3 regions of the Paenibacillus sp. FSL H8-0261 genome follow, and region 1 is predicted to be linked to each of the others. Evidence: riboswitches for the same ligand, from Rfam matches in the RefSeq annotation. Region 1 holds a riboswitch; each other region holds the start of a gene.

Region 1 (2,270 bases):
TCCAGCTTTCCACGGCTAGTGGAGGGTTTATCGCGGCGGTCGTCTATTTTAAGTGAGGTAGAGACACGCTCTGCACCTGCGGCAAAAGGAGACTCGTGCAGCGCTTCGACTGCAGCAAAAATACGCTGAAGAGGCCCTTCGATGATTGTACCCATGGATGTAAGCTCATAAGTAATCCCTTCTACCGTCTTCAGCACTCGCTGCATATCCGCAACATAGCTGCTAAGGCTCGTACTACCTGTTCCAATCGGAATAACGGTTACTTCAGCAATAGGCATGAGAATACCTCCTCGGAATTTTAAAGTATGTGTGTCCTTCTATTGTAACAACTCCACCGCTCTCCCACAAATGATCTCAGCTTTATTATGCCCCTTCTTCTTTCCCCAAAATTCTCCGAAATATGACTTTCGCCACAAGTATTTTTTTTAACATGAATTCTAGGGTCATCTGCACTACATTTATGGACTCTTTGTGGCATCTTTTCGGACAATTTATGAATCATTTTTTATATGCCTGTGGATCAATTGTGGATTACTTATGGACAGCCTGTGGATCATTTGTGGAGTACTTTTGAAGAACCCGCTCCCCGCGCGGGTTTTCTAAAAAACTGTTTACAAACACAACATCTTGGGTTATTTTTATCTAACGACAACAAAATATAGTGGAGACAGGCGCTTTGATCCTTTATCGGAATCAGAGCTTAATAGGGAAGTACGGTGAAAATCCGCTGCGGTCCCGCCACTGTAACCGGATGCCCCTTACAAGCTTTTAGAAGCTTAAGATGGGCAGATCTCCTGGCAGAAGCCACTGAGGGGTAAGAGCCCCCTTGGGAAGGCGCTGAGAGGTCCTACGGAAGCCAGGAGACCTGCCTGTTTCGACGACACCAACTATGAGTGCCTGCGAGGAACAGGAACGGTGTCCGCATGCGGTCATCTTCTTAGAGGCCACTACAAATATCTGTGTGGATATTTACATAACGCATCGGGCATTTTCTGCCATCCTCGCTAGAGGATGCTTTTTTTATGAGATCACAATGAATATACGGCCGCTCATGCGGTCGAACTTCTTAATGATAAGACGATAGACTGAGAGGAGAGCTATACAATGACGTTGTTGGAGAGACAATTTAACGGTACAACAAATGCACGAGAAGTTCTTTTAGAAGAGCTCATTGATTTAGGACGCGATATTATCGACAGCCGGGATTTGGACTTGCTGCGCGAGAATGCCAATTTGAACGGAGAGAGTTTCTCCGGTAAAATGAGCAAGTTCGGCAGTGAATATTCAAAATGGTATGCCCGCAACTTTACGATGCCGCCGCAGCTAGTGCAAGCCATTGATGACAATGTCGTCTATGTGCATGATCTGGATCAATACGCAATCGGAACGACTAACTGCATTTTTATCCCGTTTGATAAGCTTCTCCGCGAAGGCTTCAACACCGGCAACGGCAGTGTTCGTCCTCCGAACTCCATAATGACAGCTATGTCACTGGTAGCAATTATTTTTCAATCCCAGCAAAATGCTCAATATGGCGGCGTATCCGCCAATAAGCTCGACTATGATCTTGCACCTTATGTAACCAAATCCTTCGCTAAGCTGTTCCGCAAGGGTCTGGATTATTTTGATGAGGGACAAGCTAATGATTCTTTGGGCGAGATTACAATGAGTCGGACCGATCTGGCGGAGTTATATCCAAAAGCGTTTCGTTTTGCACTAAAGGAAACCGAAATCGAAACCCTGCAAGCGGCTGAAAGTATGGTACATAATCTCAACACCATGTCCAGCCGATCCGGTGGGCAAATTCCGTTTACCAGCATCAATTATGGTACTTGTACTTCACCAGAAGGTCAGCTTGTGATCAGCTCCCTGCTAACAGCAACGATGAACGGACTTGGCAGCGGAGAAACACCTGTGTTCCCGATTCAAATCTTCAAATGCAAGCAAGGAGTCAATCAACAGCAAGGTGATCCTAACTATGAATTGTTCCTAAAAGCGGCGGAATGTTCTGCACGCAGACTTTATCCGAACTTCGCTAATCTGGACGCTCCGCTCAACTTGCAGTATTATGATCCAAGTGATCCTGATACGGAATTTGCTACAATGGGCTGCCGCACCCGAGTGCTCGGTGACCGTTTTGGGCGTAATCATTGCTCCGGGAAGGGCAACCTTTCCTTTAATACACTGAATCTGGTTCGGCTCGGTCTGGCACACGGCACAGTAACAGGCCGACGTACCGTCGCAGATGAAGCTGGCTTCTATGAGGATCT
Region 2 (2,270 bases), 380 kb from region 1:
AACAACAACCTGTGCAATGCTCTCACTGCTTGTGCTTCCCCAGCTTGTAAATCCGCCTTGAGCATTTTGTACACTCGATAACCATGCAATCGCCCGATCCACGGCAGCTTTTACATTAGGATCCTTTGCGTAATAAGGCGCAAGTGCTTGCATCGCCATCCCGGTCATATCGACGTCGGCTTTGGTTACACCTAAAGCCCAGCCCCCGGCATCTGCTGCACCTTTTTTAACTTCTCTATCTAAGATGTACTGAACCAGGTTTTCTCTTGTGCTTTGATATATAACTCCCTTCTCATCAGGATCAGGGAATAATACTGGAATCTCATAGTTATGACTATCTAGTGCAATCAGAGCAAATATGGGACCGTTGTTCCCTTGCTTCTGAATATATTGATAATCAGCGAGTGCATTTCTTAGATCATGACCTGCAACATTCGTGATATCTTTTCCGATAGAGGTAAGTCCTAGAATGGCTCTGGAATTCTCTGTGCTTTTACTAGCGTCGAGTTTTCCATCCTTAATTATCGTTGCTATTCGCGTAGCTACATTGTTGTAATAGAGATTGTAATAACCGTTAGGTACTTTGTAGTTCGCACGTGCTAGAGAAAGAATCGACCATTCTCCGCTACCTGTTCCAAATGAAGGATTCTTTACGGTGTTAACGATGTAGGCCAAGCTTTTATCTAACTGTTCTTTAGCAGTGATTTTATAAGTAACCTGATAGGTTACATTATCTGCTTTGTTTCCTGCGCCATCTATAGCTGTTACTGCGATTACGTTACTACCTGGGTTTAGAGATGCTTTGTACTCACCATTAGTAGCTGACAGAACGACTTGGTTCAGCTTTACTACTGGAATAATGTCTTTATAGACATTGTCTGTAACCACTACTTTGAAGCTTACATCTTTACTGGATACTTCCTGTTTATCTTGTATACCTTCTATTGAAATCGTAGGCTTCTCTGTATCTGGCTCTTGTACTAGCGCATTAATCTGCTCTACTAGAGCTTGATCAACCTCTGTTGTTACAACTGCACTATCGGCAATTGCTTCATTCGCATGAGCCGGGATTACGCTTGTAGAGAACGTTGTAATAAATACTGCTACAATAAGTAACCAAGCTAAAAACTTATTTTTCTTCATGTTTCCATAACCCTTCCCTTCTCTTCCTATGTTAAAAAACAGAATAAACTTTCATAGCACTACAAAAAAACCACTCAACATAACGTCAAGAGGTTTAAGATAGTGAACCGCAACAATAGCAGGCATATACTATATCAAACACCTCTCTATCGCTCGTAGAGTTTAACGGTGTATCAGAAACAGGCAGATATTCTGGCTCAAGTATCATCACCCTTGCTACCTTCCCAGTTTCCCAGTGGTACCTTGCAAGGACTCCTCTTTCACAGCGGCGGGACCGCGCGGGATTCACACCCGCTTTCCATTTAACCAATCTATGATTGTATTTCCGAAACATTCATAATTGGCACCTATTGCTAATATTAATTTTTCCATGCTTCATCATATCTAATATATATGCTTTTGTCATGCAATATTTGTTTTTTGTATAACGAGTAGTTAGCGATAATCCTATTGAATATCAAATCATTTTAACCACAATATACTCTTTTTCTCTCAGCTCAAAACCATCCTCCAGTGACAAAGAGACCAAATCAAAGATTCGATCATACTTTTTATTACGTGGGAGCCCTTCTTCCTCAGCCCAGCATGTATAAAGCTCAAACTCGGCACCAGATACCCCATAATCTGTCATAAGCTTAAATAACTCCTTACAACACTTGAGTGAGGCGTTATACGATCCCGGTAGAGTATCTTTTAGCTTAGAGAGAAGCCACCCCAATTCGGTGAAATCCGGTACACATACGGACTCCGAAAATGCTTGCGAATCTCATCGTTCCAATACCCAAGTTCCTCTATAAAAATTCCCGCTGCATCTTCTTCCGAGTCATATACAAGACAGTCCTCATCTCTTAAATGAGATAGATCTGCGATGTCATCCAAAGGAATTATGCCTTGCAGGCGCAGAGCCTCTCTTTGTTTCTTATACTCCAGGGAATTTTTCACTTCATTATATGTCTTTGCTGACAGTACACTGCCTCTTTCTCCTAACGGAAGCTCTGTAGCCGAGCCTATGTAATGAAATCTGCTCACTGGATTGCCCTCCATAACTTTGGAATCACTTCAAATCACTAATTCATATATGAATTTACCACAAATTAGTAAGGTACTCACAGCAAATGTTCTATGTT
Region 3 (2,270 bases), 2.3 Mb from region 1:
AGCAGGCCAAGCTCTCTAAGCTTCTCATCAGCAAAAGCTAAAGCAGCCTTGACGGTTGCCTTCAGCTTCACCTCACCCTGAACAGTAACCGGAACATGCAGCAAACTGCAAGAAGGCTGTAGAATAAGACGATCAAGCGGTACATGTACACTCAGCTTCTTGATCAGCTGCAGCTTAGCATCCAGATCCGAGCGCCAGATGTTGCGTCCGTCAATAATACCCGCTCCCAGCCACTTATCCTCAGGCCAGCCAAGACGTTCAATCGATGCCAGGTTCGTCCCTCCATCATGGACAAAATCGAGACCTAAACCTTGTACCGGAAGCTTGAACAGTGCCTCCAGCGGTTCAGCAGCTTCAAAGTAAGTCTGCAGAATAATATTTAATCCAGGCACGGATTCAGCAATTTCTGTGTAAATCGAGTGAAGTAAGGATAATTCTGATTCATTAATTCCTGTAACAATCGCTGGTTCATCAATTTGTACCCAGCTTACTCCTTCTTGCTTCAGTTCCTGCAACAGCTGAACGTAAACCGGAAGAAACCGAGCAGCAATCTTCGCAATATCCGCAGATGCAAATCCTTTTGACAACTTAAGGAATGTATAAAGGCCTAAAACCACAGGTTTACCCTCAATTCCCGCTTGGGACTTGGCAAAACGATAAGCTGCCAGTGGTTTATTCTCGGTCAGACGCGGCGTTTGTGCACCGATCTCTGGAACGATGTAATGATAGTTCGTATTGAACCATTTAGTCATCTCGCAAGCGGTAGCCTCAGCATTTCCTCTAGCCATCGCAAAATAAAGATCAAGCCCAATGTCGCCACCATCATACGCATAACGTGGAGGTACGATCCCGAACATTACAGCTGTATCTAGCACATGATCGTAGAACGTAAAATCATTTACCGGAATTAAATCAATGCCTGCCTCCTGCTGAGTCTTCAAATGCTGAAGCTGAATTCCTGTCATTTCAGTACGGAACGCTTCCTCATTTATTTTTCCCGCCCAGAAGGCTTCCAACGTTTTCTTCCACTCGCGGTTTTTTCCGATTCTTGGATAGCCAAGATTGCTTACTTTTACTTTGTTCGTCACTTTGCAGCTCCCCTTCTCCATCTTCTTATTTTGGACTCGATATCACTTGCATTCCTATAAAAAAGAGCGCCCTTCCCTAAAAAAGTCAAAGGGAAAGACGCCCATAATATACCTATGGTTAACGTCTAACACCTTCCTATCCTCCGTAGGTGAAGCAGTGCTGTTGAAACAGGCAGGTCTCCTGGCTAGCGGTGTCAACATCCTTAGCAGTCTTCCCAGCAGTAGTAAATTGCCAGTGACATATGTTGCTATGGACTCTTCCGTTACAGTGGCGGGACCGCATCGGCTTCAAACCGAATTTCCCTATTAAGCCTACCGAATTACTAATTTCCGGCAAGCACCTGTCTCCGATATTGTCAAGCTAAAACGCTTCGGTGTCCTTATACGGACGGTAGGCGTTTATGCGAGAATTATAAGAAAGTATTTCGTGATACTTATACTTTCTTATCATCCATAAGCTAAAACGCCTTCAGCGTCCTTTTAAGGACGGTAAGCGTTTATGCGAGAATTATAAGGATAAAGTGAGTGTCTTAAATCTGATGTCATCATACGTGAAAGCCCCCGTCATCTGCAATAGATTACGGGGGCTTTTGTTATATCGATTCCTTATAACGGATTTAGAAAAACACGAAATATACTACTGCAGCAAGTACTATGCGATATATAGCAAATGGTAAAAGCTTAATCCGGTTGATCAATTTCAAGAAGAAACGCATCGATAATAGTGCAAATACAAAGGCACTGATAAAGCCTGCAATGAAGAACGGCAGGGCATCGATGGTGAAATATTGCCAGTTCTTCATCAGTGAGAGTAAACTGGCGCCTGCCATGATTGGAACAGCCATAATAAACGTGAAATCAGCAGCAGCGCGATGACTCATACCCAGAAGAACACCACCAGAAATCGTCGACCCGGAACGAGAAAATCCCGGCCACAAGGAGAAGCACTGGACCAGACCAACACCTAGCGCCTGCTTATATGTAATCTGATCGACACTCTCCGTTTGAATCTTCTTTGGTCCGAATAGATCCGCAATAATCATTAATACAGCACCGACTACTAGACCGATTAACACGGTGGATGTAGAGAATAAATGCTCGTCAATATAATCATTAAACAGAACCCCCAGCACGCCTGCTGGCACTAAACCTACAAGCACCTGTGTAAGCTTCAGGTGGCCG

Evidence for each region. A riboswitch is a leader RNA that binds a small molecule or an ion and turns the genes downstream of it on or off. The one in region 1 is predicted to bind cobalamin.
Region 2: it holds a riboswitch for cobalamin, as region 1 does, so the genes downstream of both, MHI27_RS04060 (S-layer homology domain-containing protein) here and MHI27_RS02390 (anaerobic ribonucleoside triphosphate reductase) in region 1, are expected to answer to the same signal.
Region 3: it holds a riboswitch for cobalamin, as region 1 does, so the genes downstream of both, metE (5-methyltetrahydropteroyltriglutamate--homocysteine S-methyltransferase) here and MHI27_RS02390 (anaerobic ribonucleoside triphosphate reductase) in region 1, are expected to answer to the same signal.

Annotation. Positions count from the first base shown of each region.
Region 1 covers NZ_CP150297.1:541,793-544,062, reverse strand. Annotated here, with positions in the region: gene MHI27_RS02395 (MTH1187 family thiamine-binding protein) at 1-278, opposite strand, end outside; cobalamin riboswitch at 653-888, shown strand; gene MHI27_RS02390 (anaerobic ribonucleoside triphosphate reductase) at 1,105-2,270, shown strand, end outside.
Region 2 covers NZ_CP150297.1:926,679-928,948, reverse strand. Annotated here, with positions in the region: gene MHI27_RS04060 (S-layer homology domain-containing protein) at 1-1,143, opposite strand, end outside; cobalamin riboswitch at 1,308-1,509, opposite strand; gene MHI27_RS04055 (hypothetical protein) at 1,601-1,774, opposite strand; gene MHI27_RS04050 (hypothetical protein) at 1,837-2,172, opposite strand.
Region 3 covers NZ_CP150297.1:5,084,220-5,086,489, forward strand. Annotated here, with positions in the region: gene metE (5-methyltetrahydropteroyltriglutamate--homocysteine S-methyltransferase) at 1-1,088, opposite strand, end outside; cobalamin riboswitch at 1,242-1,448, opposite strand; gene MHI27_RS22690 (undecaprenyl-diphosphate phosphatase) at 1,706-2,270, opposite strand, start outside.